4 regions of the Bradyrhizobium sp. Pa8 genome follow, and region 4 is predicted to be linked to each of the others. Evidence: predicted binding sites of a transcription regulator. Region 4 holds the regulator's gene; each other region holds the start of a gene.
The links. The regulator PhoB, encoded in region 4, activates phosphate uptake and scavenging genes when phosphate is short. The targets are predictions, from matches to a motif close to TGTCATNNANCTGTCAT.
Positions count from the first base shown of each region.

Region 1: ACKWRH_RS40275 (YdcH family protein) is a predicted target of PhoB. The motif match lies at 2,523-2,539, and genes of this name have one in related genera.
Region 2: ACKWRH_RS22170 (DUF2278 family protein) is a predicted target of PhoB. The motif match lies at 2,471-2,487, and genes of this name have one in related genera.
Region 3: ACKWRH_RS27255 (OprO/OprP family phosphate-selective porin) is a predicted target of PhoB. The motif match lies at 3,171-3,187, and genes of this name have one in related genera.

Region 1 covers NZ_CP176767.1:8,493,590-8,498,933, reverse strand. Annotated here, with positions in the region: gene ACKWRH_RS40310 (5-(carboxyamino)imidazole ribonucleotide synthase) at 1-68, opposite strand, end outside; gene purE (5-(carboxyamino)imidazole ribonucleotide mutase) at 65-553, opposite strand; gene ACKWRH_RS40300 (GGDEF domain-containing protein) at 695-1,408, shown strand; gene ACKWRH_RS40295 (hypothetical protein) at 1,471-1,722, opposite strand; gene ACKWRH_RS40290 (hypothetical protein) at 1,744-1,962, opposite strand; gene ACKWRH_RS40285 (YdcH family protein) at 2,090-2,296, opposite strand; gene ACKWRH_RS40280 (hypothetical protein) at 2,204-2,428, shown strand; gene ACKWRH_RS40275 (YdcH family protein) at 2,625-2,807, shown strand; gene ACKWRH_RS40270 (NAD(P)/FAD-dependent oxidoreductase) at 3,014-4,117, opposite strand; gene ACKWRH_RS40265 (sensor domain-containing protein) at 4,320-5,344, shown strand, end outside.
Region 2 covers NZ_CP176767.1:4,813,438-4,818,781, reverse strand. Annotated here, with positions in the region: gene nthB (nitrile hydratase subunit beta) at 1-134, shown strand, start outside; gene ACKWRH_RS22185 (nitrile hydratase accessory protein) at 134-511, shown strand; gene queC (7-cyano-7-deazaguanine synthase QueC) at 661-1,374, opposite strand; gene mazG (nucleoside triphosphate pyrophosphohydrolase) at 1,501-2,355, shown strand; gene ACKWRH_RS22170 (DUF2278 family protein) at 2,548-3,570, shown strand; gene hflX (GTPase HflX) at 3,649-5,028, opposite strand; gene hfq (RNA chaperone Hfq) at 5,040-5,288, opposite strand.
Region 3 covers NZ_CP176767.1:5,770,487-5,775,830, reverse strand. Annotated here, with positions in the region: gene ACKWRH_RS27265 (zinc-binding alcohol dehydrogenase family protein) at 1-918, opposite strand, end outside; gene ACKWRH_RS27260 (winged helix-turn-helix transcriptional regulator) at 1,052-1,435, shown strand; gene ACKWRH_RS27255 (OprO/OprP family phosphate-selective porin) at 1,477-3,108, opposite strand; gene ACKWRH_RS27250 (DegQ family serine endoprotease) at 3,422-4,828, shown strand; gene ACKWRH_RS27245 (replication-associated recombination protein A) at 4,825-5,344, shown strand, end outside.
Region 4 covers NZ_CP176767.1:9,242,433-9,247,776, forward strand. Annotated here, with positions in the region: gene ACKWRH_RS43910 (aspartate aminotransferase family protein) at 1-731, opposite strand, end outside; gene ACKWRH_RS43915 (GcrA family cell cycle regulator) at 1,188-1,700, shown strand; gene phoB (phosphate regulon transcriptional regulator PhoB) at 1,938-2,645, opposite strand; gene phoU (phosphate signaling complex protein PhoU) at 2,660-3,376, opposite strand; gene pstB (phosphate ABC transporter ATP-binding protein PstB) at 3,388-4,209, opposite strand; gene pstA (phosphate ABC transporter permease PstA) at 4,206-5,051, opposite strand; gene pstC (phosphate ABC transporter permease subunit PstC) at 5,053-5,344, opposite strand, start outside.

The sequences.
Region 1 (5,344 bases), 750 kb from region 4:
AATTGTCCGCCGCCGAGGATTCCGATGGTGTCGCCGGGCTTCAGCTTCACCTGCTTTGCGTCAGTCACGCCTTGTCCTCCGGGCGCTCCGCAACCGCCTCGGTCTGTGCCTTGCGCCAGGTGGCGAGGCGGTCGGACAGGGCCGGGTCGGACAATGCGAGCACCGAGGCTGCAAGCAGCGCCGCGTTGATCGCGCCGGCCTTGCCGATGGCGAGGGTGCCGACCGGGATGCCCGCGGGCATCTGCACGATCGAATAGAGCGAATCGATGCCCTTGAGCGTCCTGGATTCGACGGGAACGCCGAACACGGGCAGTTCCGTCAGCGCCGCCGCCATGCCGGGCAGATGCGCAGCGCCACCCGCGCCGGCGATGATGACCTTGTAGCCTGCCGCCTTGGCGCCCTTGGCGAATGCAAACAGCCGGTCGGGGGTGCGGTGTGCCGAAACGATGCGGGTCTCGGCGGCAACGCCGAGCGCTGCGAGCGTGTCGGCGGCATGCCGCATCGTCTCCCAGTCCGACTGGCTTCCCATGATGATGGCGATCGGCGCGGTCATGACGTCAATTGTGCTCGGAAAACAGAAAGATAGGCCAGATTAACGGTTCCGGCCGGTGGCTCGCAAGGCGGTGGCAAGGAGAAGGGAATGCACTATCCTGTCTTGGTGAATCCCCGCAAGCCTTCATTGAGCAGGATGCCCATGAAGAAACCAAAAAGGGCAAGCGCTGCGAAGGCCAAAAAGGGCCGGAAGACCAGCGCCAGCCGCTCCAAAGCCGCCCCCAGGCGGCTGGCGAAGCGCCCGGCCAAGCCGGCGCGGGGCGGAGCGCCGGCCGCCGACGACACCAGGGCGACCATCCGCGGCTTGCGGAGCAAGCTCAAGGAGGCGGAACGGCGGGTCGCGGAACTGGAAGCTGCAGCCGACACCGATTTCCTGCTCGAGATTCCGAACCGGCGCGGCTTCGAGCGCGAGCTCGCGCGCGCCATCGCCTACATGAAGCGTTACCGCGCCAGCGGCGCGCTGATCGTCCTCGACGTCGATCGCCTGAAGCCCATCAACGATTCCTTCGGCCATGCCGCCGGAGACGAGGTGCTCAAGGCGATTGCGGCCACCCTGACGCGGCAGGTCCGCGCCTCGGACGTGGTCGGCCGGCTTGGCGGCGACGAGTTTGCGCTGCTGCTCTGGAATCTCAGCGAGACCGACGCCAAGGCGAAGGCCGCGACCTTCGAGCAGGCGATCGACGAATTGTCGTTTGCCTTTCGCGGTCAGCTCGTGACCGCGGGCGCCTCCGCAGGTGTCGCGCTGCTGGGGGCGCAGTCCGATGCAGGTCGCGCGCTGGAGGAGGCTGATGCGGCCATGTATGTGCGCAAGGCGCACCGGCGGCACGAGCCGCGCATCAGGCTGGTCAGCAACTAGAGCACGATCCTCGCGACAAACGCGGACCGCGTTGCGCGGAGGTCATGCTAGAGCAACAACCCTTACAGCGTGGCCAGATCTTCCGGCACGTTGCCGAATTTGCGCAGCAGCGTGGCGTCGCCGAATTCGCCGGTCATGGGATCGCCGCTGCGGCTGAACGCAACCGCGCCGATATGGCCGGCACCGTGCGCCAGGATCTCGGCGCGCCGCAACGCGGCCGCCGAGCTCTGGCATTCCTCCGCGGCGCCCGCGACAGGCGATCCGTCGGCATCGATCAGGAAGGGCATTGCAACGTAGTAGGTCACATCCGACATGGCGTTGCTCCGATGTTGAACTCAGGCGGCGCTGCTGTTGCTCCGCACTTTGCTGCGCGCGGTCTCGGGAATGCAGCCGGCTGTAATCGCCGCCTGTAATTCTTCCAGCTCTGCTTCCAGATATTCGTTGGCCATGATCAGCGCCTTGATGGTGCTGCGCAGATTGCCGTCGCACATCGCGATCGCCTGGTCGCAGGCCTGTTCATAATGGCTGTTGTCGAGAAGGGCGGTTGCCGACATCTGCGTTGTCCTCGGGGGTTTCCTGGGCGTTTCCTGGGGCGGTGGGATACCCAAATGTTCCTATTTTGTTCTTTTCGAGTCAAGCGGATTCGGATGCGGCGAGCTGCCACAAAAAGGTCTTCGCGGATCAGGCGATGATGTCCGGCGTGATCTGGTCTTCGATGAACGCGATACGGTCGCGCAACAACAGCTTGCGCTTCTTCAACCGTTGTAACCGCAACAGGTCGGGGGCAGGCGATTGATGCATCGCATCGATCGCGGCATCGAGATCTCGGTGTTCTTGCTGCAACCGGGTGAGCTCGGCTTCGAGCTCACGCTCGTCTTCATTGGTCATGTTCGCGGTGGCCGAAACCCGATGGGCGTGAGATTCAAGGCTGTGGATGCCCTGTGGAAATTATCGTCCTTGCGCGCCGTGATCGCAAGCGATCTCGGGCCGCCGCTCACCGAACTCTTGCAAGATATTTAGACGATTCGTTTCAGCGTTGCGCAAGCACGTTGATATCATGGATTTTTCCAGCGTGGTTCCTTACTCACGCTTCGTTACATATGAATTTTCAAAAATGACGCTGCGACGACGGATATCCATCGACAGAACGAATCGGTGATGTACACTTGCTCGTCCGGATCGAATCCAAGGTTTCCCCCTACCGAGGAGGTTTCGAATGACAATTCAGGCACATCTGGTTGAATTGGAACGGAAGCACAAAACGCTCGAAAACGAATTGCACGAAGCTCTCGTGCACCTTTCAACAGACGACCTGCAAATTGTTGAGTTGAAGCGACGGAAGTTGATGGTCAAGGACCAGATCGAGCGCTTGAAGCACACCGGCGACACGCTCCACTAGTAACCCCCGTAACAGCGTAGAATTGAACCTACCCTTCACGCAGGGGTGAGAGCTATTGCTCATCCCTGCGTGAAGGTTAGCTCTGTGCAAAGCTATTTGCGCGGCGCCTGGAGTCGTTTCCGTTCCGACGGCATCGGAATGGGGCTCTGGATTCTTTGGACGCGTTTTCTTTGCGCGAACCGGTATCCACTTCGCGCGAAAACGCTCTAGATGCTTGCGAGCTCGGCGACGTGATCCGCGATCGCGAGCGATGACGTCAGTCCCGGCGATTCGATGCCGAACAGGTTGATCAGGCCTTCGACGCCGTGATCGCGCGGGCCCTGCATCAGAAAATCCTGCGTGGCCACCGCCGGCGGCACGATCTTCGGGCGAATGCCTGAATAGCTCGGCATCAGCGCGCCGTCGGGCAGCGTCGGCCAGTATTTCCGGATCGCCGGATAGAAGCGTTCGGCGCGTGATGGATCGACCTCGTAATTGATGGTCTCGATCCACTCGACGTCGGGGCCGAAGCGCGCCTGTCCGGCCATGTCCAGTGTCAGATGCACGCCGAGCCCGCCTGGCTCGGGCACCGGATAGATCAGGTGCGAGAACGGTGCCCTGGCGTTGCAGCTGAAATAATTTCCCTTGGCGAGATAGGCCGGCGGAATCCGGTCGATCGGCATGCCGTCGATGTGGCGTGCGACCGTTGTCGCCGAGAGCCCGGCGGCGTTGACGAGCAGGCCGCATTGCAGCGTCATCGGCGCTTCGCCGCCGGCCTCGATCTCGATCACATCGCCGGCTGCCTTGGCGCGGATCAGCGGGGTGTGAAACGCAAAGGCCGCGCCGGCTGCCTCGGCCTCGCCGCGCAGCGAGAGCATGTAGGCGTGGCTGTCGATGATGCCGGTCGATGGCGAGAGCAGCGCGGCATCGCAGGCGAGCGCCGGCTCGAGCGCGCGCGCGGCCTCGCCCGTGAGCAGCTGCATGTCGAGCACGCCATTGGCCTCGGCATGCGCCTTGATCGATTGAAGCTTCTCGGTCTCCTTGGCGCTGGTCGCGACGATTAGCTTGCCGCAATTCTTGTGCGGGATGCCGCGCTCGTCGCAGTAGCGATACAGCGCATGCTTGCCGCTGACGCACATGCGCGCCATCCAGCTCCCGGCGCGGTAATAGATGCCGGCATGGATCACCTCGCTGTTGCGCGAGGAGGTGATGGTGCCGATGGCCTCGGCTTCCTCGAGCACGATCACCTCGCGCCCGGCCTGGGCAAGCTTTCGAGCCACCGCGAGCCCGACCACGCCGGCTCCGATGACGACGCAGTCGACCCTATCCATGGTTGTGCAGTGTGTCCGTTGAAAGCATCGGTGGCATCAGGCCCGAGAACCACGGCGCCGGGCCGTTTTCCATTAAGGAAGCATTTATCATGTCAGGGCAATTGCCGTATTTGGCGTCACATTTTTCTGTTGCGCGTACAGGCGTTTACCCGATCCAAACCCGTGAAGCCAGACAATCCGACGTTGAAATCGCGGGTGGCTGATGGCTGAGAAGAACTGGCACGTGGGCAGCACGCTTCCGATTGCTGTGCAGGCCGTTGTGTGCCTGGGCAGCGCGGTCGCGCCCGCGCGCGCCTTCGCGCTCTCGGACAGCTTCGCGCCGCCGAGCTATCTCGGCAAGCTCGATCCTAATTTGGTCTGGGAAGCGCTGATCGGCGGCATCGTCGTCTGTGCGTTCCTGGCCGCCATCGCGCTGTGGATCCATTCCTCGCTGCGCCGCACCAAGCGCTTGCAGCTGCGGCGCAACGCCTTCGTCTCCTCCGCCATGAACAATCTCAACCAGGGCGTGGTGATGACTGATGCGCAACGACGCATCATGTTCTGCAACGACCGCTATCTCGAGATCTACGGCCTGGCGCGCTCGGATCTGTGGACCGGCATGACCGGCTACGACATCCTCGAACTCAGGCGCAAGCGCGACGTCCTCGGCGGTGTCTCCGACGATGAGTTCTACGAGAAGGCGGCGAGCCCCAACGGCCTGATCACCGAACTGCCCGATAGCCGCGCCATCCTGGTGAAATATTTCGTGTTGCCGAACGGCGGCTCGGTCGCGACGCATCTGGACGTCAGCGATCAGCGCAAGCTGTCACGGCAGCTCGCCTCCACCAAGCAATTCCTGGAAACCGTGCTGGACCACGTGCCGGCCTGCGTCGCCGCGAAGAACATCGAGGACGGTCGTTACATCTTCGCCAACAGCGCCTATGAACGGTTCTGGGGGTTCTCGCGCGACCACGCCGTCGGCAAGAATGCGCGGGAGCTGTTCGCGCCCATCTCGGCGGCCGGCATCGAGGCGGCCGACAAGGCGGCACTGAATTCGCCGGACGGCCAGTTCCGCAATGAATTCGAGGTCGACCGCGCTGGTGAACGGCGCATGGTTGCCTCGATCCGGATCGTGGTCCGCAACGAGAGCAACAAGCCCGAATTCCTGATGCTCGTGTTCGAGGATATCACCGACCGCCGCTCGCTGTCGCAGGAGCTGGAGAGCACGAAGAAGTTCCTGGAGCTCGT
Region 2 (5,344 bases), 4.4 Mb from region 4:
CGATGGAGCTCGGTGAGAATCCGCAATGGCTCTACACGGTCGTGTTCGAGGGCAGCGATCTCTGGGGCGCGGACGGTGATCCGACCTTGAAGGTGTCGATCGACGCCTTCGAACCCTATCTGGACCCGGCGTGATGGGCAGCACGGCTGCGGCCGCCGCGACGGCGGCCATTCCGAGCATTCCGCGCGATGACGACGGCCCGGTGTTCCGCGCGCCTTGGGAAGCGCATGCGTTTGCGATGGCGCTGACGCTGCACGAGCGCGGCGTGTTCACCTGGCCGGAATGGGCCGCAGCCTTGGCCTCGGAGATCAAGCGCGCGCAAGCCGCCGGCGACCCTGACACGGGCGAGACCTATTACCTGCACTGGCTCGCCACGCTGGAAGGTTTGGTTGCAAGCAAGGGCGTCGCATCGACGGAGACGCTGCACCGCTACCGCGACGCCTGGGACCACGCCGCCGACCGCACGCCGCACGGCAAGCCGATCGAGCTGCTGGAAGAAGATTTTCGGTAGTTCGGTAAGAGGCGCGCGCGTGCCAAGCCCTCCGCTGTCATTCCCCGCGAAAGCGGGGAATCCAGCACGCCGCGGCCTCTCGACTCAAGCACGGTCTCTGGGATACTGGATCACCCGCTTTCGCGGGCGATGACACCGAATATGTGGCCTCAGCGCCCCGCCGCAAACTCCCGCCATCCCTTCGCCCGCAAACTGCACGCCGGGCACTCGCCGCAGCCATAACCCCAGTCATGCTGCGCGCCGCGTTCGCCGAGATAGCAGGTGTGCGAGTGCTCGCGGATGAGATCGACCAGTCCTGCGCCGCCGAGGTCGTGGGCGAGCTTCCACGTCGCCGCCTTGTCGATCCACATCAGTGGCGTATGCAGCTCGAATTGCCTGGCCATGCCGAGCGAGAGCGCGGCCTGCGTGGCGCGGATGGTGTCGTCGCGGCAATCGGGATAGCCGGAATAATCGGTCTCGCACATGCCGCCGACGATGTGGGTGATACCGCGCCGGTAGGCCAGCGTCGCGGCAAATGTCAGGAACACCAGATTGCGGCCAGGCACGAACGTGTTCGGCAGGCCGTCGGCGCCCATCGCGATCGCGACGTCGCGCGTCAGCGCCGTTTCGGACAAGGCCGCCAGCGTCGGGATCGACAGCGTGTGGCTCTCGCCGAGTCTTGCGGCCCAGTCTGCGCGCAGACCCTTGATGCCGTCGAACAGCCGGTCGCGGCAGGCAAGCTCGATGGCGTGGCGCTGGCCATAGTCGAACCCCAGCGTCTCCACGCGCGCGAAGCGGCTCAGCGCCCAGGCGAGGCAGGTGGTGGAATCCTGGCCGCCGGAAAACAGCACCAGGGCGGTTTGTGATGAAAATGCGTCACTCATGGCCCGCGCTTTAGCACCTCGCCAATCTGCCGCCAATCGGTGGAAATCGGCCTGTTCCGCCGCGCCGCGCTGGGAACGGCGGGCCGCTTTTGGCATAAGGTTTTGGACCCAGGAGACTGCCCCGCAATGACCCCTTCCCGTGACATTTCCCGCCTGATCGAGATCATGGCGGCGCTGCGCACGCCGGTGACCGGCTGCCCCTGGGACCTCGAGCAGAATTTTGCGACGATCGCGCCCTACACGATCGAGGAAGCCTATGAGGTGGTCGAGGCGATCAGCCGCGGCGATCTCGACGATCTGCGCGAGGAGCTTGGTGACCTGCTGCTCCAGGTCGTGTTCCACGCCCAGATGGCTTCAGAACAGAATGCCTTTGCCTTCGGCGACGTCGTCGAAGCCATCACCCGCAAGATGATCCGGCGCCATCCCCATGTCTTCGCCGACAAGGACGGCAATCTCGCCTCCTCCCACGTCAAGGAAGTCTGGGACCGCATCAAGGCCGAGGAGAAAGCCGAACGTGCGGCGCGCCGACCGCCGGAGGAAGCGCCGACGCACAAGTCGTTACTCTCGGCCGTCAAGGCCGGCCAGCCCGCGCTGACCCGCGCGATGGAGCTCCAGCGCAAGGCCTCGACGGTCGGCTTCGACTGGAACGACCCGCGCGCGGTGCTGGCGAAAATCCGCGAAGAAGCCGACGAGATCGAGGCAGCGCTCGACCGCAACGACAACGAGGGGCTGGCGGAAGAGACCGGCGACTTGATGTTCGCGCTGGTCAATCTCGCCCGCCATGTCGATGCCGATCCGGAAGCCGCGCTACGCGCCACCAACGCGAAATTCGAGCGGCGGTTCGCCTTCATCGAACGGGCGCTCGAGGCGCAGGGGCGGACGCTGGAGCAGGCGTCGCTGGCGGAGATGGACGCGCTGTGGAACGCGGCGAAGAGTGAGGCGAAACCGGTATCAGAGACTCGCTCGCAGGCCCGTCGCTAGCTTGCGGCATGCTCCATAGGCGTGCCCGCAGGGATCGAAGCGATCGCGAAGGAGGTATAGGTCAGCATCTTTTCCCGAAGGCAGCGAGGCGGTCATGGCGGATCGTAGTCAAGCCATGAAACCGTCACGACAAGCAGTCTAAAGTTGAGCAACGGAGCCCGCGCAGCCGAAATCCCACCTCAGGTGAGTGCGATGCCACTAAAGCACTATTCGGTCCTCAAGGGACGCCCGATCGCGATGCGTTTCGGCACCGGCCAGTCGCCGCACTATCAGGTCCATGTCGTGGCCGACAACGCGGATTTCCGCATCGCCGTCAATGTGCAGTCAGGCGACGGAAGCGAAGTCGAGTTCCTGGTGCGATCGCACTTTGTCCATCCGATCACCGATCAACTCGCGGCGTTGGCGGAGGGCCTGCACCCGCAGCCGCCGAAGCCGGCCAGCATCGCGCTGGACTTCATTCGCGGCAATCTGATGCAGCCCCAGGAGATGATCCCGCTGCCGCTGTCCATGCCCGGACCGGACAATGACCTCAACGAGAAGCTCGACCAGTTCGTCCAGCGCGCGCTCTCAAACGAAACCGCGATGATCTACGCATTCGGTGAGACATGGGGGCCGGAGACCAAGGCCGACAATTATTTCGGCTTCCGGCCGGGCCGCGGCATCCACGACATCCATATGAATCAGGGAAATCCAATCGGAAGGTTCTCGGGCGACAACGGGCCATGGCAAGACGGCGGGCTGGTGTTCGAATTCCCGGATCAGAAGCTATGGACGGCGGTCTTCCTCAAATTCCAGACGCAGGCCTGGCACACCGACGACAAGACCGGTGACCCCATCGATCTCGGCACGCCGACACAGCCGCCAGATCCGACGGCTCCTCCGACCGGGCAAATGCCTGACGGACTCGTGCGCATCATTGCAGCACTCGTCAACGCCGTGAAGACGCCCGAGCGGGAAGTCGTCACGCTGCTCAATACAGCCGATCGCGACATCGATCTCACCGGCTGGATGCTGGCCGACAAGCAGAAGAACAAAATGGCCCTGTCAGGGAAGATCGTGGCCGGGGGCACGCTTGCCGTCGTCGTGCAGAAGCCGATGGAATTGTCGAACCAGGGCGGTATCATTTCGTTGCTGGACGAGCGTGGGATCAAGATCCACGGCGTCGCCTACACCAAGGCGCAAGCGAAGACTCCGGGCCTGACCATTCCGTTCTAGCGTTACGCGTCTCAACCCAGAAACGCGGATATGGTCGATATCGCACGCAAGCTTGTCGGGCGCACCGCGCCCTTCGGATCACGCCACGCGCGGCACGGCATCGAACCGGTTCACCACGATATCCCGCTTGGTCTCGTCGACCCGTACGGTCATGTCGAAGCGGCCGTCGTGCAGCTCCTTCGTCAGCACCTCCGCATTTCGATGCAGCCAGCTGATGCCGGCGCCGTCGGCGGCGTCGATAGAGAGATCGAGCGTGGTGCGTTTTGCGGCGAGCCGTTCCTCGATCGCGGCGAGCAGCGCGTCGATCCCCTCGCCTGACACGGCCGACACCAGCATCGCCGGGTGATCCTCCGGCCTGCGCGCTGCGATATTCAGAAGCTCTTCGCGTTGCTCGGTGTCGTAACGGTCGATCTTGTTCCACACCTCGATGATCCGGCCGGAATCGTCGGGGTTGATGCCGAGCTGGCGCAGCACGGCGTCAACGTCGCTTTGCTGGGCCTCGGCATCCTCGTGCGAGATGTCGCGCACATGCAGGATGACGTCGGCCTCCAGCACCTCCTCCAGCGTGGCGCGGAAGGCCGCGACGAGCTGCGTCGGCAGGTTGGAGATGAAACCGACGGTGTCCGACAGCATCGCCTTGCCGCCATGCGGCAAAGTGAGCGCGCGTAGCGTCGGATCGAGTGTGGCGAACAGCATGTCGGCGGCCTGAACGTCGGCGCGGGTCAGGCGGTTGAACAGCGTCGACTTGCCGGCATTGGTGTAGCCGACCAGGGCGACGACGCGATACGGCACGCGCTGGCGTCCGGCACGATGCAACCGTCGCGTCGCCTGCACCTTCTTCAGCTCGCCCTCGAGTTTCGAGATGCGCTCCTGGATCAGGCGGCGATCGGCCTCGATCTGCGTCTCGCCGGGACCGCCCATGAAGCCGAAACCGCCGCGCTGGCGTTCCAGATGGGTCCAGGAGCGAACGAGGCGCGAGCGCTGGTAGTTGAGATGCGCAAGCTCGACCTGGAGCGAGCCTTCCTTGGTCTTGGCGCGGCGGCCGAAGATCTCCAGGATGAGCCCGGTGCGGTCGAGCACCTTGGCGTGCAACTCCTTCTCGAGATTGCGCTGCTGGATCGGCGCCAGCGCGCAATCCATCACCACGAGCTCGACGTCGAGGCTCTTGGCCAGCGCGGCGATCTCCTCGACCTTGCCCTTGCCGATATAGGTCGCGGGGCGGATCTGGTTGATCGGCGCGATGATGGCATCGGCAATGACGAGGTCGATCGCCCGCGCGAGGCCGGCGGCTTCATCGAGCCGGGCCTCCGCGTCACGCTGAACATGGCTTTCCGATTGCGTGTCGGCACCGCCCGCGCGCACACGCAAGTAGGGGCCGATGACAAGCACCCGCCCCGTCTGCTTCGCCCCTGCCGACCGCGGACGGTCGGCGTCCCCGTCGAAATTCCGGGGTTCCAATCAGATCACTCTCAAGCCGGCTGATCCTCGCCGCCTTCGAACAACTGGATCGGAGCGCCAGGCATGATGGTCGAGATCGCATGCTTGTAGACAAGCTGCGAGTGACCGTCACGCCGAAGCAGCAAACAGAAATTGTCGAACCAGGTCACGATGCCCTGGAGCTTCACTCCGTTGACCAGAAAGATCGTCAGTGGCGTCTTGGTTTTGCGAACGTGATTGAGGAAGGTGTCCTGTAGGTTTTGTGCGCGGTCTGCCGCCATTGTTTTTTTCTCGCTTTGAGTTTCTTTTTATTGCGCCGGTTGCGGCCCTCTTTGTG
Region 3 (5,344 bases), 3.5 Mb from region 4:
CTGGTCGAGCGTGGTGCGCAGCACGCCCTTGTCGATGAGGTCGGAGACGTCGTTGAGCAAATGATGCTGCGCGATCATATCGGGCGTCTGGAAAGAGGAGCGCGTGAACATCGATTCCCAGTGTACCGAGATCGCCTTGCCCTTGAATGTGCTCACGGCGAACTCCGGGGGATCGTCGATCAGGCCGAACTTGCCCTGCGGCGCCATGAACTCGGCGATCGCCTTGTAGTGCTGGTCGGTGAAGGTGAGGCTTGCCACCAGCGCGACCGGCGGCAGCTTCAGCTTCTCGATCTGCTCCTTCATCGGCTTGCCGTGGTCGATCACGGCATGCGCGCCGAGGTCGAGGCACCATTTTTGCGATTCCGGCCGCGTCGCCGTCGCGAGCACCGTGAGGCCCGTGAGGCGGCGCGCAAGCTGGATCAGGATCGAGCCGACGCCGCCGGCGCCGCCCGTGATCAGCAGCGTGCGCGGATCGACGCTCTTGCCCGGCAACGCGCCGAGCCGGTCGAACAGCAGTTCCCAGGCGGTGATGGAGGTGAGGGGAAGGGCTGCGGCCTGCGCGAACGACAGGCTCTTCGGCTTGTTGCCGACGATGCGCTCGTCGACCAGGTGGAATTCGGAATTGGTGCCCTGGCGCAGGATCGAGCCGGCGTAAAACACCTCGTCGCCCGGCTTGAACAGCGTGACGTCCGGACCCACAGCATCGACGACGCCGGCCGCGTCATAGCCAAGAATCTTCGTCTCGCCCTCGGGCGGGGCGGCACGCTTGCGTACCTTGTAATCGACCGGGTTGGCCGAGATCGCCTTCACGGCGACGCGGATATCGCGCCCCTTGGGCTCGGGCTTTGCGGTCTCGAAATCGATCAGCGCGTCCTGATCCTCGATCGGAAGCGATTTTTTGTAGCCGACGGCCTTCATGGCTTGTCTCCATCAAATGGCGCGTAGCTTGTGACGTGCGCCTGGCCCGCTAACTGTCCCGCTAGCCCCGATTTGGCAAGTACTGTAAATTCGGGGATATAGTCCCTGTTTGGATACTATTGGGAAAACACGCATGAAGCGGCGAGATTTTACCCGGCGTCCCGGCTGCTCGGTCGAGGCGACGCTGGACCTGATCGACGGCAAGTGGAAGGGCGTGATCCTCTACCACCTCCAGGACGGGACCCAGCGCTTCGGCGAACTGCGCCGACGGATGCCCGGCATCACCCAGCGCATGCTGACAAAGCAGCTTCGCGCGCTGGAGGAGGACAAGCTCGTCATCCGCAAGGTCTATGCCGAGGTGCCACCGCGCGTGGAATATTGCCTCTCCGAGCTCGGCGAGAGCCTGCGGCCGGTGATCGACATCCTGAAGGCCTGGGGCGAGAGCCATCAGCAACGGCTGTCCTGCGCGCCGCCGCCCGAAGCGGAGCCGGTCAAGAAGCCGAAGCGCGCAGCGTAACTCTCCGGGAGCGGATCGTGCCGCTCCCGGAAGAGATTGCGTCAGAACGCGAACTGCGTGCGCATCGCGATCGCATCGAACTTCGAGCCGACATCAGCGGTCGAAATCGGCGAAGCCTGCTTCGATACCGTGCCATGCAGGTAGTCGAGCATGAAGCGGACGTTGCCGTTGACGTACCAGTTGAGCGCCAGCGTGTAGACCGTCTGGCGTCCGCCGGCGATGCCGGCGGCGGTCGCGAGCTGATTGTTCAGATCCATGGTGGAGTAGCGGCCGGCAATCTCCCAGGCACCCCAGCCGCCGCCATCGAGCGAGAACGGATGATCGGGCTTGACGCCGCCATAGGCGGCATTCGACGGATTGTACTTGCGTGATTCACCGGTCAAAACGTAGGCCGCTTCCGCATAGCCGCCCTGGAATTTCAGGCTTGGCGCTCCGATCAGCGGCACGCTGGTATTCGCGTTGCGATCGATGTTGAACCAGTAGTATTCGCCCTGGAGGTACAGCGATCCATAGGTCGCTGCGGCTTCCACGCCATAGACCTGGGCGCCCGCGACATTGGCAATTGCACCGGTCGAGATCAGTGTGGTGGGGTCGATGCGCAGCTCGGGCCGGTCGCTGAGCGTCAGCGTTTGCGTGTTCGCTATCAGATTGCGCGGCGGCTGGATCAGCCATTCCGCGTCGCCGCCGAGATGCACCGAATAGCCATTACCGCTGACCACCTGGCCCGCAACGCGGGCGATCGCGCCATATTGCTCGCTGGTCCCGGGAGGTGAAACACTCGAGGCCGAGTGAATGGCGCCCGTGGTGGGGCCGGTCACGTAAGCACCGGCCCAGAACACGTCATTGTACCAGCGCGCGCCGATCGCAGAACGGAAGTCGCCGGCGGCGATGTTTTGCGCGATCAAGCCGACCGAGGCGCGCTCCATGAAGGGAATGTCGTTGGAACTCGTGGATTCGTCCAGGGTCCAGGCAAGGTCCATGACGCCGGCTTCGATCGACAGCTTGCCGCCGAAGGGCTTCAGCCCCGTGTAGCTCACCCAAGCGTTCTCGATGCCGGACGTGCCTCCGCCCGGCAGGAAGCCGACAGGGGTCGCGCCGGCGGCGCCCGTGCCGCCAAAGCCGTCGGACGAGCCGCCGAAATCGTAGATCAGCGCGAAATTCCAGTCTTCGAGGAATTTGCCGACGACACCGATGCGCGCACGGCGGATGTTCTCACCGCTGTCGAGCTTCTGCGGCACGGTCGCCGCCGTGTTGGGACGATAGTTGTAGCCGCCGACGTCCCAGTGCACGCGGCTGGTGATGGCGACGCAGTTCGCCCCGTCGGCGGTGCAGATGGTCGGCCGGTTGTTCGGCATGGTCACGACAGCACCGGAGACGGGTACCGGTCCCTTGAGCGGGATCGCGGCGTTGGCGTTGGCGACGACGGCTTTCGCCTCCGAGCGCGCTTCGGCCTTGGCCTCCGCCTTTGCTTCGACTCTAGCCTTCGCCGTGGCCGCCGTGTTGGCGGCGGTCTGGCTCTGGAGCTTGTCGAGCTTCTGCTCCAGCATCTTCAATTGCTGCTTCAGCAGAGCGATCTCCTGATCGCTGCTGCTCGCCGTTTGGGCCTGGGCCTGCGAGGCCGCCAGCGCACCGGCGAGACCAATCGCGGTGGCTGCAAGTCTTGTCCTGCTCACATCATGACTCCATCGTTTGACGAACTTCCCCAAGTCGTAACGGGAGAGCCTAGGTATGAACGATGACTGTCCCGCGACGCTGCGCCCGGTTGCGCGGTTCCCACTGATGCCAATTCGCCGCAACCGAATCCGCTCGACACCACAATGCTGGATGACGCGCATCATGCCAATCCACCGCCCAGGTAAATTGTCATTTCGCACGCAGGACTTGCACGCCGGACACACCGGAAAGGCGGCTGAATAATGCCGCCTGGCGCCCTTCTATTGGCGGGCGAAGGCGCCTATATTCCGGCGTCTTTTCCGAGAGGTAGGAATGTTTCGATCGACCTGGACCGCCGTCATCACGGCATTGTGCATAGCGTTTTCAGCCCACCTCAATCCGGCCGCCGCGCAGGACCGCCGTGTCCCGTCCTCGCCCGCCGAGTTGCGGCTGTCCTATGCGCCGATCGTGCAGCGGGTGCAGCCGGCCGTCGTCAACGTCTACGCCGCCAAGGTGGTGCAGAACCGCAACCCGCTGCTGGACGACCCGATCTTCCGCCGCTTCTTCGGCGTGCCGGGCCAGCAGCCCGAGCAGATGCAGCGCTCGCTCGGTTCGGGCGTCATCGTCGATGCTTCCGGCCTCGTCGTCACCAACGTCCACGTCATCGAGGGCGCTGACCAGGTCAAGGTGTCGCTCTCGGACAAGCGCGAGTTCGAGGCGGAGATCCTGCTGAAGGATCCGCGCACTGATCTTGCCGTCCTCCGCCTGAAGGACACCAAGGAGAAATTCCCGACGCTGGACTTCACCAATTCCGACGAGCTGCTGGTTGGCGACGTCGTGCTCGCGATCGGCAATCCCTTCGGCGTCGGCCAGACCGTGACGCACGGCATCATCTCGGCGCTGGCGCGGACGCAGGTCGGCATCACCGACTACCAGTTCTTCATCCAGACCGACGCGGCGATCAATCCCGGCAATTCGGGCGGTGCGCTGGTGGACATGAGCGGCAAGCTCGCCGGCATCAACACCGCGATCTATTCGCGCTCCGGCGGCTCGCAGGGCATTGGCTTTGCAATTCCCGCCAACATGGTGCGCGTCGTCGTCACCTCCGCCAAGAGCGGAGGCAAGGCGGTGAAGCGGCCGTGGCTCGGCGCGAAATTGCAGGCGGTGACGCCCGAGATCGCCGAGAGCCTCGGCCTGCGTTCGCCGACCGGCGCGCTGGTCGCAAGCGTGGTCTCGACCGGCCCCGCGGCCAAGGCCGGCCTGAAATCCTCCGATCTCATCACCGGGATCGACGGCCAGACCGTGGATGATCCCAACGCCTTCGACTACCGTTTCGCCACGCGTCCGCTCGGCGGCACCGCGCAGATCGACGTGCAGCGCGGCGGCAAGCCGCTCAAGGTCACGATCGGGCTCGAGACCGCACCCGACTCCGGCCGCAACGAACTCGTCGTCACCGCGCGCTCGCCGTTCCAGGGCGCGAAGGTCTCGACCATCACGCCGGCGGTTGCCGACGAGCTGCATCTGGACGCCGACACCGAAGGCGTCGTGATCACCGATCTCGGCGGCGACAGCGCGGCTGCGAATGTCGGCTTCCAGAAGGGCGACATCATCCTCGCCGTCAACAACCAGAAGATCGGCAAGACCGCCGACCTCGAAAAGGCGGCGGGCGAACGGCCGCGGATCTGGCGCATCACGCTGGTACGTGGCGGCCAGCAGATCAACGTCACGCTGGGCGGATGAGCCCGAAGCGCCCACAGGAGACGCCAACTCTCTTCGCCGCGGCGGGGCTCGACCACGAGGCTCCGCATCCGCTGCCGGACCGGCTGCGCCCGCGCGCGCTGTCGGAGGTCGTCGGCCAGGACCATATCCTCGGTCCCGACGGCGCGCTGACGCGCATGCTGGAGACGCGCACGCTTGGCTCGCTGGTGTTCTGGGGCCCGCCCGGCACCGGCAAGACCACGGTGGCGCGGCTGCTGGCGGATGCGACGGATCTGCATTTCGAGCAGATCTCCGCGGTGTTCTCCGGCGTCGCCGACCTGAAGAAGGCGTTCGACGCCGCGCGCGCCCGCCGCGAGATGGGCAAGGGCACGCTGCTGTTCGTCGACGAGGTGCATCGCTTCAATCGCGCCCAGCAGGATTCGTTTCTGCCAGTCATGGAAGACGGCACCGTCGTGATGGTCGGCGCCACCACCGAAAACCCGTCCTTCGAGCTCAACGCGGCGTTGCTCTCTCGTGCGCGCGTGCTGGTGTTTCGCT
Region 4 (5,344 bases):
GACATCACGTCAGGCGTGACGCCGGTGCGGCGATGCGCGAACAGATCGCCGGTGCGGCCCATGCCGGTCTGCACCTCGTCGAACGCGAGCAGCAGGCCCTTCTCGTCGCAGAGCTGGCGCAACGCCCTCAGGAAGGCGGGCGTTGCTGAACGCACGCCGCCCTCGCCCTGGATCGGCTCGATCAGGATGCCGGCGGTCTGCGGACCGATCGCCTTCTTGACGGCTTCGATGTCGCCATGCGGGACCTGGTCGAAACCGTCCATCGGCGGGCCGAACCCCTCGAGATATTTTGCCGATCCGGTCGCGGCGAGCGTTGCCAGCGTGCGGCCGTGGAAGGCGCCTTCGAAGGTGATGATGCGGTAACGTTCCGGATGACCCTTCGAGAAGTGATGATGGCGGACCAGCTTGATCACACCTTCCAGCGCTTCAGCGCCGGAATTGCAGAAGAACACGAAGTCCGCGAAGCTTTCGTTGCACAGACGCGCGGCAAGCTTCTCGCCGTCCGGGCTCTGGAACAGGTTCGACATGTGCCAGAGTTTGGTGGCCTGCTCCTGCAACGCCTTGACCAACGCAGGATGAGCATGGCCGAGCGCATTCACCGCCACGCCCGAGGTGAAATCGAGATAGCGATCGCCGTTGGTCGCAATCAGCCAGCAGCCTTCGCCGCGCTCGAAACCGAGGTCGGACCTGGCGAAAACGGGGAGCAAATGCGGCGCTGCGCTGTTAGTCATGACGATCACTTGAATGTTGCGGACGGCGTGAGCGTGCATTGCGCAACGCACCATTGACCGGCCCGGAAAACGAAACGTGCCGCCTTTTAAGGGCGGCACGCCCGACTATCTTATGCCTGGTGAAACCGGTGTCAATGCCGCCCGGAAAGCCTCGCGAAACGCAGAATCCGTAGTCTTGCGGTGGCGATTTTGCGTGTTTCCGCCACGGAACATGTGGAAGCGAGTCGGCGGACTCTTGCGCGTGAGTCACGCCATATTGTAGCGTTTGGCTTGTCAGATACGACATCTCGTGCAGCAGTTCTGATCCTCTAAGTCCTCATGTACCGGCGTAAGCGTTCGGGCGCATCTGGTGCGCCCGGCGAGCCTTAAGGGATTCTGGCGGCACGGGTTTTTCGAAGCTTAGGCATTCGCCGTGCGGCCGCCAGGATGGCAGGCGCCGGCGAAGGAAAGGGTGCAATGACCGTTTTGACCTGGTCGGATGATCGCGTCGAGCAGCTGAAAAAGCTCTGGGAGGCCGGACTTTCGGCCAGCCAGATCGCCGCTGAACTCGGCAATGTGACCCGCAATGCCGTGATCGGCAAAGTGCACCGGCTCGGCCTGTCGGGCCGCGCCAAGAGCCCTTCATCGGCAGCGCCCCGGCCGCGCAAGGCGCGCCCCGCCCAGCACATGATGCGGGTGACCCGGCCGATCGCACGCGGCAACACCGCGCTGGCGCAGGCCTTCGAAGTCGAGGTCGAGGCCGAACCGGTCACCTACGACAACGTCGTGCCGATGAGCCAGCGGCTGTCGCTGCTGGAGCTGAACGAGGCCACCTGCCACTGGCCGGTCGGCGATCCCTCGAGCCCGGATTTCTTCTTCTGCGGCGGCAAGGCGCTCTCAGGCCTGCCCTACTGCGCCCAGCACTCGCGCGTGGCGTATCAGCCCGCGGCCGATCGCCGGCGCGCGCCGGCGAAGCCGGGTCCGCGCTGAGTTATCGGAATTCACTGATTGCCAAGACGGCGCCGTCACGCGATGACGGCTCCAATGACTCGGTGTCATCCCCGCGAACGCGGGGATCCATAACCACAGGGCGCAGTTGTTGCGCGAGATGGTCACTTCGAGTCTTCGCCAAACCACGTCCTGTGGTTATGGGTCCCGGGCTCGCGCTGCGCGCGCCCCGGGACGACGGCTGAGCCGCAGCTCGCTAAAACCAACACCCGCTAAAGCTTACGCCTGCTCCGCCTTCGCAAAGCGATCGTCCAGTGCGTAGCCCGCGCCGCGGACGGTGCGGATCGGGTCCTGCTCGCGGCCGAGATTGAGCAGCTTGCGCAGGCGGCCGATATGGACGTCGACGGTGCGCTCGTCGATGTAGATGTCACGACCCCAGACGCTGTCGAGCAGCTGCTCGCGCGAGAATACGCGGCCGGGATGCTCCAGGAAGAACTCCAGCAGGCGATATTCGGTCGGACCGAGATCGATCGGCCGGCCCGAGCGCGCCACGCGGCGCTTGTCGCGGTCGAGCTCGATGTCGCCATAGGCGAGCACGGTGGCGAGCCGCTCCGGGCTGGCGCGCCTGAGCAGGCCCTTCACGCGTGCCAGCAGCTCCGGCACCGAGAACGGCTTGACGATGTAGTCGTCGGCGCCGGTCGCAAGACCCCGCACCCGCTCGCTCTCCTCGCCGCGCGCGGTGAGCATGATAATCGGGAGCTGCTTGGTCTCGGGCCGGGTGCGCAGCCGCCGGCACAGCTCGATGCCGGAAAGGCCCGGCAGCATCCAGTCGAGCACGATCAAATCAGGGATGTGCTCCTTGAGGCGGGTGTCGGCATCGTCGCCGCGCATCACCGTCTCGACGTCATAGCCGTCGCCTTCGAGGTTGTAGCGGAGAAGCTCGGTGAGAGCTTCCTCGTCCTCAACCACCATAATGCGTGCGCCCATGGTGTCGTCGCTCCTTAAGTGTTCGGGACCGTCGTGGCGAAGGTCGTCATGTCGCCCTTCGGCCGCTTGTCGGTGATCGCGTGGCCCTCGATCATGTAGAACACGGTCTCGGCAATGTTGGTGGCGTGGTCACCGATGCGCTCGATGTTCTTGGCGCAGAACATCAGGTGGATGCAGAACGAGATGTTGCGTGGATCCTCCATCATGTAGGTGAGAAGCTCGCGGAACAGCGAGGTGCAGATGGCATCGACTTCCTCGTCGCCCTTCCACACCGCCATCGCCGCCGGCAGATCGTGCGCGGCATAGGCGTCCAGCACCGACTTGACCTGCTGCTGCACGAGGTCGGTCATGTGCTCCAGGCCGCGGAACAGCTTGAGCGGATGGAAATCGGTCTCCAGCGCCGCGACGCGTTTGCCCATATTCTTGGCGAGGTCGCCGATCCGCTCGAGATCGGTCGCGACGCGCATGGCGCCGACGATCTCGCGCAGATCGACCGCCATCGGCTGGCGGCGCGCGATGGTGAGCACGGCGCGCTCCTCGATCTTCTTCTGAAGCGCATCGAGCTCGGCGTCGATGGTCACGACGCGCTGGCCGAGCGCGACGTCGCGGCGGATCAGCGCGTCGACGGAGTCGACGATCATGCGCTCGGCGATGCCGCCCATCTCGGCGACCAGGCGCGTGAGCTCCTGGAGGTCGGTGTCGAAGGCCTTTGCGGTATGTTCAGAACCCATGTTCCGTCTCCTCAGCCGAACCGGCCGGTGATGTAATCCTGCGTGCGCCGGTCGGTCGGCGACGTGAAGATCTTGCTGGTGTCGTCGAACTCGATCAGCTCGCCGAGATACATGAAGGCGGTCTTGTCGGAGACGCGCGCCGCCTGCTGCATGTTGTGGGTGACGATCGCGATCGTGTAGTTCTCGGACAGCTCCTGGATCAGCTCCTCGACCTTGGCGGTCGAGATCGGGTCGAGCGCCGAGCAGGGCTCGTCGAACAAGATCACCTCGGGCCGCACCGCGACCGTGCGGGCGATGCAGAGGCGTTGCTGCTGGCCGCCGGAGAGCGACAGGCCGGAGGCGTTGAGCTTGTCCTTGACCTCGTTCCACAGCGCGCCGCCGCGCAGCGCCTTCTCGACGCGGTCGTCCATCTCGGACTTCGAGATCTTCTCGTAGAGACGGATGCCGAAGGCAATGTTCTCGTAGATCGTCATCGGGAACGGCGTCGGCTTCTGGAACACCATGCCGACGCGGGCGCGCAGCAGATTGAGGTCCAGCTTGGGGTCGAGGATGTTGGTCTGGTCGAGCATGAGCTGACCCGTGACGCGCTGGCCCGGATAGAGGTCGTACATCCGGTTGAAGATGCGCAGCAGGGTGGACTTGCCGCAGCCCGACGGGCCGATGAACGCCGTGACGCGGTTGGTGCCGAGCGCCAGATTGATGTTCTTCAGCGCGTGGTGCTCGCCATAGTAGAAGTTGAGGTTGCGAACCGTCACCTTGGCGGGCGCCTCGGGCAGCGGCTGCGAGCCGTGCTGAACGGCGGGCGTACTGACGGAAACAGACATTTCGCTCATTTTGCAGTCCTCTCGGCGCTAAGAATGCGCGCGCCAATGTTCAGGGCAAGCACGGTCAAAGTGATCAGCAAGGCGCCGCTCCAAGCGAGCTGCTTCCAGTAGGCGTAGGGGCTCTGCACGAAGTTGTTGATGGTAACCGGCAGGTTCGCCATCGTCTTGTTCAGGCCGAGGCTGAAGAACTGGTTCGACAGCGCGGTGAAAAGCAGCGGCGCGGTCTCGCCGGCGACGCGGGCGGTGGCCAGCATCACGCCGGTGATGAGGCCGGAGCGCGCGGCGCGATAAGCGATGCGCTTGATCACCAGCGAGCGCGGCAGGCCGAGCGCGGACGCCGCCTCGCGCAGCGCGTTCGGCACCAGCAGCAGCATGTCCTCGGTCGTACGCAGCACCACCGGAATGACGATGACGGCGAGCGCAAGACTGCCGGCGATCGCCGAGAAACCGCGCATCGGCACCACTACCGCGCCGTAGATGAACAGGCCGATGATGATCGAGGGCGCCGAAAGCAGGATGTCGTTGATGAAACGGATCACCGAGGTCAGCTTGTCGTTGCGGCCGTACTCGGCGAGATAGGTGCCGGCGAACAAGCCGAGCGGCGCGCCGATGCCGACACCGAGCACCGTCATGATCAGCGAGCCGACGATCGCGTTGCGCAGGCCGCCTTCAGTCGAACCCGGAGGCGGAGTGTCCGCGACGAAGATCTCCAGGTTCAAACCCGCAAGGCCGTTGTAGAGCAGCGTGACTAGGATCAGCGCGAGCCAGGTGACGCCAAAGGCGGCGGCGCCGAAGCAGAGCCCGCGGACCACGATGTCCTTGCGGCGGCGGCGTGAATAGATCGGGTTCATGTTATTTTCCCGCTTTCTGGTCCAGCCGCATCAGCATCAGCCGGGCAGCCGCGAGCACGAAGAACGTCAGCACGAACAGCAGGAGACCGAGCAGGATCAGGCCGGACTGGTGCAGGCCGTCACTTTCGGCGAATTCGGACGCGATCGCCGCCGAGATCGTGGTGCCCGGCGCGAAGATCGACGAGGAGATGCGGAACGAATTGCCGATGATGAAGGTCACCGCCATCGTCTCGCCGAGCGCGCGACCCAAGGCCAGCATGACACCGCCGATGACGCCGACGCGGGTGTAGGGG